2 regions of the Kocuria sp. KD4 genome follow, and region 2 is predicted to be linked to the other one. Evidence: predicted binding sites of a transcription regulator. Region 2 holds the regulator's gene; the other holds the start of a gene.
The links. Region 2 encodes HspR, which represses chaperone genes until heat shock. Its sites were predicted from a motif close to AAGTTGAGTCNNNNNGACTCAACTT; they were not measured.

Region 1 (4,774 bases), 610 kb from region 2:
GCCGAACGCGCCGTAGGAGGCCAGGAAGGCAATCAGAGCGGGGGCGGCCTTCACACCCACGCACTCCACACCGTCGGGCATGTTCGGCGGCGCGGCCTCCACCAGAGCGATGCGGCCATCGACCTCCTCGCCGGACAGCGAGGCGCTGGCACCCGAGTACTCCTCGGCCGGAGCGGCCACCGTGACGCTGTGCCCGCGGTCCAGGGCTGCCTGCGCGAGAACCGCAAGTCCCGCGGAGGAGATGCCGTCGTCATTGGTGACCAGGATGTGCATGTGCACCATGGTGACACGCGCCCGTCACGCGGACCAGAGCCCGGTACTCGGGCCAGGCCACCCAGGAGGACCAACCCGGTCACGCTTCACACGGGCCGAACTGCCCGCGACCACGTCCGGTCAGGGTGCACTGGGCGTCAGACCGAACTGCTCGGCGCGTCGAGCCGGAGCCGGGTCGTGGCACCGAATCGGAGAGCCACAGGTCAAGCACCCGGAACGTCAGGACAGCGTGCGCACCGTGATCTCGCGGGCGAACTTCTCGATGGTCGTGCGGTTGCCGGTCCCCAGGCCGCGGCGCGCCACGTTCAGCGCTCCCGCTGATGCACCGAGGGCCACGGCCTCCACGAGAGCGAGACCGCGCGCCAGACCCACCGAGATCCCCGCGGTCATCGAGTCCCCCGCCCCTCGGTGGTCCAGCGGTGTGATGGACGGCGCGGAGACCTCCCGCACGGAATCCTTCTCCACGAGCAGCGCGGGGTCCTTGGCTCGTGAGATCACCACGGCGCCCGCACCGCGTTCGAGCAGCATGTGTCCGGCGCTCACCAGGGCCTCCGCGGTGTCCTCCGCGACGAGCTCGAGATCGAGCACCTCTTCGTGGCTGATCTTGAGCACGTCCACGTTAGCCGCCACGGCCGCCAGTGCGGGCTTGCCGCTGAGGTCCGCGACCACGGTGGTCCCGGCATCCCGCGTGTCCTGGATGAGGCGGCCGAAGAACGACGCCGGCACCACGTCCCCGGGTTCGGCCCCGGTGACCGTGAGGACGTCCGAGGCGAGCGCGTCCACGAACGCCGTGCCGTAGAGATCGTCCAGTTCATGGCGGGAGAGCTCCGGGGGCGGCATATGGGCCACGGTCTCCCGGTCCTCACCGCGCAGGTCGTAGACGTATCCGCCGTTGCCGTACCCGTAGCGCACAGCATTGACCTGCATGCCCAACCCGTCCAGCATGGTGCGGATCAGCGAGCCCAGTTCCCCGCCGAACGGCCCGCTCACGGACACGTCCGCCCCCAGCGACCCGGCCATCCGGGCCACCCACAGCCCCTGCCCGCCGGGGTGCATATGCACGTCCGACTCGTGGGAACTACGGTTACGATGCGCAGCCGGTTCCGTGATTTCCGTGATCAGCAGCGGAGTGGGAACCAGGATGGAGATACGCGGCTTGGGGCCGGGGCGGGTCTCGGTCACGAACGAAAGCTACATGACACGGGCGCTGGTGAACAGCACACCAAGGTGTCACCATGGTGGGATGAACGTCACCGCACCGGTTCGTATCGTGGAAGGTCAGGCCGCCAGTGAGCACACGCTGCGCGCCCTGAGCGCGTACTTCAGCGAGTTGAACAACCGGATCGACGGCGGTTTCGATCCCGAACTCACCGAGGTCACCGCCCCGGAGGACGTCACTCCGCCGCACGGGGATTTCTTCCTCATGACGGATTTGGTCACGGGCTCGGTCATCGCGTGCGGCGCGGTGCGCAAACTCGACGATGACCGCGTGGAACTGCGCCGGATCTGGGTCACCCCGGAACACCGCGGACAGGGCCACGCGCGCACCCTGGTGCGGGCACTCGAGAACAAGGTGCGCGCTTTCGGCGCCACCACGGCCGTGGTCTCCCTCAACGAGGAGATGACCGAGGGGATCGCGATGTTCCGCAAGCGCGGCTACGAGCCCGTGGATTCCTTCCACGACGCCACCACGGCCTCGGTCTTCCTGGCCCGCCAGTTGTAGACCCACCGATCGCAGGCCAGCAGTCACAAACCCGCAGGGTATGAGCCCGCCGAGCGGTGAACCTCAGTCGCGGGCCTCGCGCGTCTTCTTCCGGTTGGCCTTGTCGATCGCCTCGACCAATTCGTCCTTGGTCATGTCCGAGCGTCCCGTGATGTCCAGTTCCTGGGCGAGTTCGTACAGGTGCTCCTTGCTGGCATTAGCGTCCACCCCGCCGGCGGTGTCCTCCGCGTTCAGACCGCCCTTCTCGGCGCTGTCGTCCGAGGGCCCGTTGTGCTCCTTGGGCTCCCAGTGGTCCCCGACCTTCTCGTGGGTGTGCTTGACGGCCGACCACGCGGTGCGCGCCGCCCGAGCGTCGTCGTGGTATTCCTCCTGCGCCGAGTCGTAGGTCTGCGCGAACGTGTCCTGTGCCTTCTCGTCCGAGCGTTGCAGCGTGGACGGGATCTCGTCCTGACGCGCGTGGCCGTTCTTCTTCGCCTTGGGCACGGGGGCCTCCTCAAAGCGTTCGGGTGTCACTGGTGACTCGATCCTACGCGCCGCCGACGCCGCTGCGACAGGCCCGCCCGCTGCTTGAGTCAGTGCCACTCAGCTTTCGTGCGTCAGTGACTAGCACTTCCGCCGACAGCCTGCTATATTAAACGTTGTTGAGTCACAGAGACTCAAGAAACGTGATGGCACCACGCGGGTAATCGACCGGATCGCGGGGCACAGCACGTGGGTGCCGCAGAGTGAAGGAGTAATCGTCATGGCTACATTCGACCCGTTCTCCGAGGTCCAGAACTTTGCCAACCAGGTCCTCTCCGGCCGCAACGGCCTGGAGCAGATGCCCATGGACCTCTACCGTCAGGGCGCCAACTATTACCTTGCCGCGGACCTGCCGGGCATCGATCCCACGAGCGTGGACGTGGACGTGGACGGTCAGCTGCTGACCATCCGTGCGCAGCGTCGTCTGCCCTCCGCGGAGAAGGACACCAAGTGGATCGTGCGCGAGCGCCGCAGCCACTCGTTCGTCCGCCAGCTCAACCTGGGCCAGGGCATCGACACGGAGAACATCACCGCCGCGTACGACAACGGCGTGCTGACCGTGACCATCCCCGTGTCCCCCAAGTCCCAGCCGCGCAAGATCCAGGTGGCCACCGGCCAGGAACACCACGACAACGTGGTCCTGGAGCACGACAAGGGCTCGGACGAGGACCGCTCGCAGAACGTGCAGAAGGACTCCGAGGGGTCGCAGGACTGAACAGGGCCGATCAGGACCGGCCCTTCACCGGCGCTGACCGGCGAATCCACCCGGTCGGAACAAGCCTGCTCAATCGGGGGCTCACCGCCCCATGACATGACTGTGCCCCGCAGGTCACCCTGCGGGGCACAGTCATGTTCACGACGGGGTCAGCGGTTCATCCACCGCACCACGTGGTCGAGGTCCTCGGACGCGCGGGAGGACCAGACCATGAGCGCGTACACGTGCGGTCCGCCCTCGCAGACCACCGCGGTAGTGTCGACGTTTGCTCGCACCAGCTCGGCCACGAACTCCATGGTGTCCGGGTAGAGCATGTCCCGGTCACCCTGCAGCACGAACGTGCGGGGCAGTCCGCGCACGTCGCCGAACGCGGGGCTCACCATGGGGTCGGTGACGTCCCGTGTGCCGGCCCACCAACGAGCGGCGGCCCGAGCGCCGTCGGTACCGAGCATGTGGTCCGCGTCCCGGTACGCCTCGATCTGGGGGTTCGTCACCGTGGTGTCCACCCACGGGGCCATGAGGATCAAACCCGCCACGCCGAGATCGTCCGCGTCCCGCAGTCGCATGGCCTGGGCCAACGCCAGACCACCGCCGGCGGAGTCGCCCGACAGGAAGACGCGCGGGCCGAACGAACGGGCCAGGTCCCACACGCCGTCGGCGAGTTCGAGCGCCTCGTCCACCGTGTGATCGGGGGCGAGCCCGTAGCCCGGCACCACCACGGTGACCCCGGTGCGCTGCATCAGGGCGTCGATCCAGCGCCAGTGCACCGTGGTCATGGGGTTCACGTACGCGCCGCCGTGCCAATGCACGACCACCGGGGCGTCCGCCCGGGTGATGGCCGCCTTGGGCCGCGCGACGATGACCGGGTACCCGGCCACCATGACCTTCTCGAAGCTCGCGCGCTTGTGCATCGCCTTGTGCGGTGCCGCTTCCTCGCCGCGCACGGCCAGGGACTCGAGCAGCTTCTCCTCGGAATCCAGCACGTCCGGGAGCACCCGCAACGCCTGGTTCGTGGCGCGCAGCACCGGGTCCGCGGCGCGCACGATCACGTCCGCGGACGGCTTGGCGGCCCGGTCCTCGGCGATGCATGTGCTCGTGGAAGCCGCCGCGTGCCGACCGCGACGCCGCTGGGTCCCCGCGGTTCCGGGCGTTGCGGTGTCTTCGCGGGAGCCCCCATTCTCGGCAGCGCCCGCGGGCTCACCGCGGCGCTGGGCGTCATCGGCCACGGCACCGAGAGGGGTCCCGGTGGCATGGTGCTGCCCGGCCGAGCGGCGCTCGGATCCCCGGTGGTAGGTGGCACGGTGATCGGCCGCGGTGCGGTGGTTCCCGACATGACCGTGGGTCCGCTCGCCGGCCCCGGCACGGTGACCGTGCGACGTCGTCCGACCGGAAACACCGGCCGCACCCGCGGCGCCGGCCGCACCCGCGGTGGCCACGGCGGCGGTCGCGGCGTGCTGCCCGTGACCGGACTTTCCCCGGCGCTTCCCGGACACCGCGCGATGGCGACCGGTGACGGGGGCGGACCCGGCGGCGTCGCCCTC
Region 2 (4,774 bases):
CGTATGCCCGCCGTGGTCGAGAAGGTCACCGAGCTCGCGGGTAAGGCCCCCAACAAGGGCGTGAACCCGGACGAGGTCGTGGCCATCGGCGCCGCGATCCAGGCCGGTGTGCTCAAGGGCGACCGCAAGGACGTGCTGCTGATCGACGTGACCCCGCTGTCGCTGGGCATCGAGACCAAGGGCGGCGTGATGACCAAGCTCATCGAGCGCAACACGGCCATCCCCACCAAGCGGTCCGAGACCTTCACCACCGCGGAGGACAACCAGCCGTCCGTGTCCATCCAGGTCTTCCAGGGCGAGCGCGAGTTCACCCGGGACAACAAGAACCTGGGCACGTTCGAGCTCACGGGCATCGCCCCGGCCCCGCGCGGCATGCCGCAGATCGAGGTCACGTTCGACATCGACGCGAACGGCATCGTGCACGTGTCCGCCAAGGACAAGGGCACGGGCAAGGAACAGTCCATGACCATCACGGGCGGTACCTCGCTGTCCAAGGAGGACATCGACCGCATGGTCAAGGACGCCGAGGCGAACGCCGACGCGGACAAGCAGCGCCGTGAGGCCGCCGACCGTCGCAACAACGCGGAACAGCAGGCGTACTCCGTGGAGAAGCTGCTCAACGACGACGAGGGCAAGATCCCCGAGGACGTCAAGACCGAGGTCCAGGCCGACGTCGACGCCGTGAAGTCCGCCCTCGAGGGTGACGACGACGACGCCGTGAAGACCGCGTTCGAGAAGTTGCAGGCCTCCCAGACCAAGATCGGTGAGGCGCTGTACGCCCAGGCCCAGAGCGAGGGTGCCGCCGGTGCCCAACCGGGTGCCGAGGGCGCTCAGGGTGCGCAGGCCAAGGACGACGACGACATCGTCGACGCCGAGGTCGTGGACGACGAAGACGGTAAGAACGGGAGGAAGTGAGCATGAGCGATTCCGAGAACACCAAGGGTCACGGCGAGTCCGTGCCGGAGGACCCGGATCATTCAGCTCAGGACTCCACCGGCACCGAGCGTTCCGAGGGCGGTGAGGGGCTGACCGTGGACGACATCCTGGACACCCCTCAGTCCCAGGACGCCCAGGCCGGGGACACGCAGGCCGCGGACGCGGCGTCGTCGCAGGACGACGCCGCCCCGGCGGGCGAGTCCGCCGCGCAGAAGCTCGCGGACGAGCGCCTCGAGGACCTGCGTCGGCTGCAGGCGGAGTTCGTGAACTTCAAGAACCGCACCGCGCGGGAGAAGGATCAGCTGCGGGACTTCGTCTCCGGCGAGATGATCACCGCGCTGTTGCCGGTCCTGGACGACGTCGACGCCGCTCGCAAGGCCGGGGACCTCGAGGACGGCCCGTTCGCCGCGATCGCGACCAAGCTCGAGGACGCCCTGGGCAAGAAGGGCCTCACCCGGATCGGGGAGGTAGGGGAGGTCTTCGACCCCACCGTCCACGAGGCCGTGCTGCAGCAACCCACCGACGAGGTGGAACCGGACCACGTGTCCATGGTGCTGCGCTCGGGCTTCCGAGTGGGCGCTCGAGTGGTCCGGGCGGCCCAGGTGGCCGTGGCCACGAAGCCGTAACGCAAGAAATTCCTCGGGGCGGGTCCACATGACGGGACCCGCCCCGAGCCACACAGGGAAGTACCAGGAGGAAGGAGGCGTCATGGCCAGTCAGGACTGGATCGACAAAGATTTCTACACTGTCCTGGGCGTCTCCAAGGACGCATCCCAGGCGGACATCAAGAAGGCTTACCGCAAGCTGGCCCGCAAGTACCACCCGGACCAGAATCCGGGGGATGCGGCCGCGGAGAAGAAGTTCAAGGACATCACCGAGGCCAATTCGGTGCTGTCGGACCCCGAGGAACGCAAACAGTACGACGCGATCCGGGCCATGGGTTCCGGGGCGCGGTTCACCGCCGGTGGCCCCGGTGGTGCGAGCAACGCTGGTGGCGCCGGGTTCGAGGACCTCTTCGGGGGTCTGTTCAACGGCGGCGGTGGCCGCAGGAGCTACTCCACCTCCGGGGGTGGCGGGTTCGAGGACCTGTTCGCGCAGTTCGGCGGCCAGGGCGGCAATTCGCGGTTCGGCGGGGGCTTCAGTGGCGGCCAGGGCGGATTCGGCGGAGGTCAGGGCGGATTCGGTGGCTACCAGGCACCGCCCGCCAAGGGTGAGGACATCCACACCACGACCACGATCCCGCTGCGTTCCGCGTACAACGGCACCACGGTGAAACTGCGCCGGGGCAACGGCCAGTCCACCACGGTGCGCGTGCCCAAGGGCGTCAAGGATGGGCAGCGATTGAAGATCGCGGGCAAGGGACATTCTGGGCCCGGTGGCCACGGGGACCTGTTCGTGACCGTCAAGGTCAAGGAGCACCCGTTCTTCACCCGCGAGGGCCAGGACGTGCACGTGGACATCCCGGTGACCGCTGCGGAGGCCGGACTCGGGACCACCGTGCAGGTGCCCACGCTGGACGGGGGCCACGTGACCGTGCGGGTCCCCGCGGGGACGTCGTCCGGGCACCGGATGCGTGTCAAGGGCAAGGGCTTCACGTCCGGGTCCACCACGGGCAACATGATCGTGACGGTGCAGATCCAGTTCCCGGCAGACCTGGACGATGCCGCACGGGAAGCACTGCAGGAGTTCGCGCGGGCCACCGAGGACTTCGACCCCCGCGCGAACCTGAGCGAGGAGGCGGCGCTCTGACATGGCCATCGACTTCACCCAGCCAGTGTTCGTGATCTCGGTGGCCGCGGAGCTCGCGGACATGCACCCCCAGACCCTGCGCCAGTACGACCGCATGGGTCTCGTGACCCCGTCCCGGGCCTCCGGGCGGGCCCGCCGGTACTCCCAGCTGGACGTGCAGAAACTGCGTCAGATCCAGGAGCTCGCCCAGGAGGGCGTGTCCCTCGAAGGGGTCAAGCGCATCATCCAGCTCGAGAACCAGGTGCAGGCGCTGCAGACCCGGGTCACGGAACTGTCCGAGGAACTCGAACGGGAGCGCCGGGCGCGGCAGGAGCGGGACATGATCTTTACCGCCGGTTCCGCCGGGGATGTGGTGCGTATGGCCCGTGGCACCCGGCGCTCACCCCGCAAGGTGTCCCAGGCGCTCATGCTCTACCGCCCGGCCAAGCCCGAGGCTGCGGCCACCGGCCGGGACGCCATACTGGGCCGGGATACGGCCCCGGGCTGGGACGCGGCGTCCGCGCGGCGGGATGCGACGTCGTCGTCGACCACGAAGCGGCGCGGCTCGCAGAAGTAGACGACCCGCGAACGGCGAGATCCCCGCGGCTCCTCTCGGGAGGGGCCGCAGGGATCTCGTCATCCGGGGGTACCGCGAAGGACTACTCCTGGATCGTGTTGCCGTCGAAGAAGTCGTCCGTGGTGGCGTTGGGGTGCTTGGCCAGCGGGGTCACCTTGACGTTCATGTATGCGAACATGGGGAACCCGGACAGGACGGTCTGCAGCTCGTCGTTGTCCTCGACGTCGTAGATCGAGTAGTTGGCGTACTCGCCCACCACGCGCCAGATGCCCTTCAAGACACCCGTGCGCTGGAGTTCACCGGAGTAGGCCTTCTCGCGGTGCTGGTAATCAGCCTTGGTCTCGTCGGTCATCGATTCCGGGAAGACCACGTCCATGCGAGCCAGGAACAACATGCGGGGCTACTTTCTCTCGGGGTCCGTGGAGGGTGCGTCGGGTTCCACCCTAGGCGCTGCCGCGCGCTCGCCGGGGTGTACGACGTCGTGCGAATCGGTGAACTCGCCCGTCTCGTAGTCGTAGGCCACGGGGTTGCCGTCCTCGTCCGTGCGCCGGTACCACTCGGTGACCTCCGGGGCGCTCGAGTCGAAGTCCGCGCCCGCCGCCCACTTGCTGTCCGGGGCGCGTTCCACCGAGAACGTGAAGTCGTCCCCGTACTCGTCGATGCCGTGGCGTACGGACTTGTCCACGGCCCAGCGCGAGTACTGCTCGCGGATGACCATGGGGTCCCGGCGCAGGTCCTTGTGGAAGGCCACGGCCATGACGAACATGATCAGCGTGAACGGCAGGGCCGTGACGGTGATCAGGTTCTGCAGACCCGTGAGTGCGTTCTGTCCGCCGATCAACAACATCACCACGGCGATCCCGGCCATGCACAGTCCCCAGAACACGGTGATCCGCCGCTTGGGGTTCGGGTTGCCCCGCTGGGACATCTGGGACGTCACCACGGAGGCGGAGTCCGCGGTGGTGATGAAGAAGATGGCCAGCATGAGCACCACGATTCCCGCCATGATGCCGGCCGCGGGCATGCCGTCCAGGACGGTGAAGAAGATCTCTTCCGGGGCCGGCAGGGTCTGCGCGGTGCCGTCCGGGGCGATCGCGTGGTCCTGCATCTGCTGGTGGATGGCGGTCCCGCCGAGCACCGTGAAGGCCATCACCACGATGGACGAGGGGATGAACAGCACCCCCAGGATGAACTGGCGGATGGTGCGGCCCCGGGAGATCTTGGCCACGAAGACCCCCACGAAGGGTGCCCAGGAGACCCACCAGGCCCAGTAGAACGTGGTCCACGAGGACAGGAACGCCTGCATCTCGGGGCCGTCCGACATGGACGCGGACAGCATGGTGGGCAGCTCGGCGAAGTACGTGACGATCACGGAGGGCACGAAGTTGAGCAGGAACGTGGTGGGTCCCAGGACGAAGAAGAACAGTGCCAGACCCACGGCGAGGACCATGTTGATGTTGGACAACCATCGGATCCCGCGGGCCACGCCCGAGACCGCCGAGGCGATGAACCCCGCGGTGAGCACCGCGATGA

Region 1: a site for HspR is predicted at 2,561-2,585, ahead of HBK84_RS11915 (Hsp20/alpha crystallin family protein). Genes of this name have one in related genera too.

Annotation. Positions count from the first base shown of each region.
Region 1 is NZ_CP050449.1:2,664,063-2,668,836, forward strand. It holds gene surE (5'/3'-nucleotidase SurE) at 1-273, opposite strand, end outside; gene HBK84_RS11900 (1-phosphofructokinase family hexose kinase) at 493-1,455, opposite strand; gene HBK84_RS11905 (GNAT family N-acetyltransferase) at 1,517-1,996, shown strand; gene HBK84_RS11910 (ChaB family protein) at 2,060-2,479, opposite strand; gene HBK84_RS11915 (Hsp20/alpha crystallin family protein) at 2,739-3,233, shown strand; gene HBK84_RS11920 (MMPL family transporter) at 3,383-4,774, opposite strand, start outside.
Region 2 is NZ_CP050449.1:469,176-473,949, forward strand. It holds gene dnaK (molecular chaperone DnaK) at 1-915, shown strand, start outside; gene HBK84_RS02125 (nucleotide exchange factor GrpE) at 912-1,562, shown strand; gene HBK84_RS02130 (J domain-containing protein) at 1,645-2,685, shown strand; gene HBK84_RS02135 (heat shock protein transcriptional repressor HspR) at 2,687-3,241, shown strand; gene catC (muconolactone Delta-isomerase) at 3,324-3,635, opposite strand; gene HBK84_RS02145 (BCCT family transporter) at 3,642-4,774, opposite strand, start outside.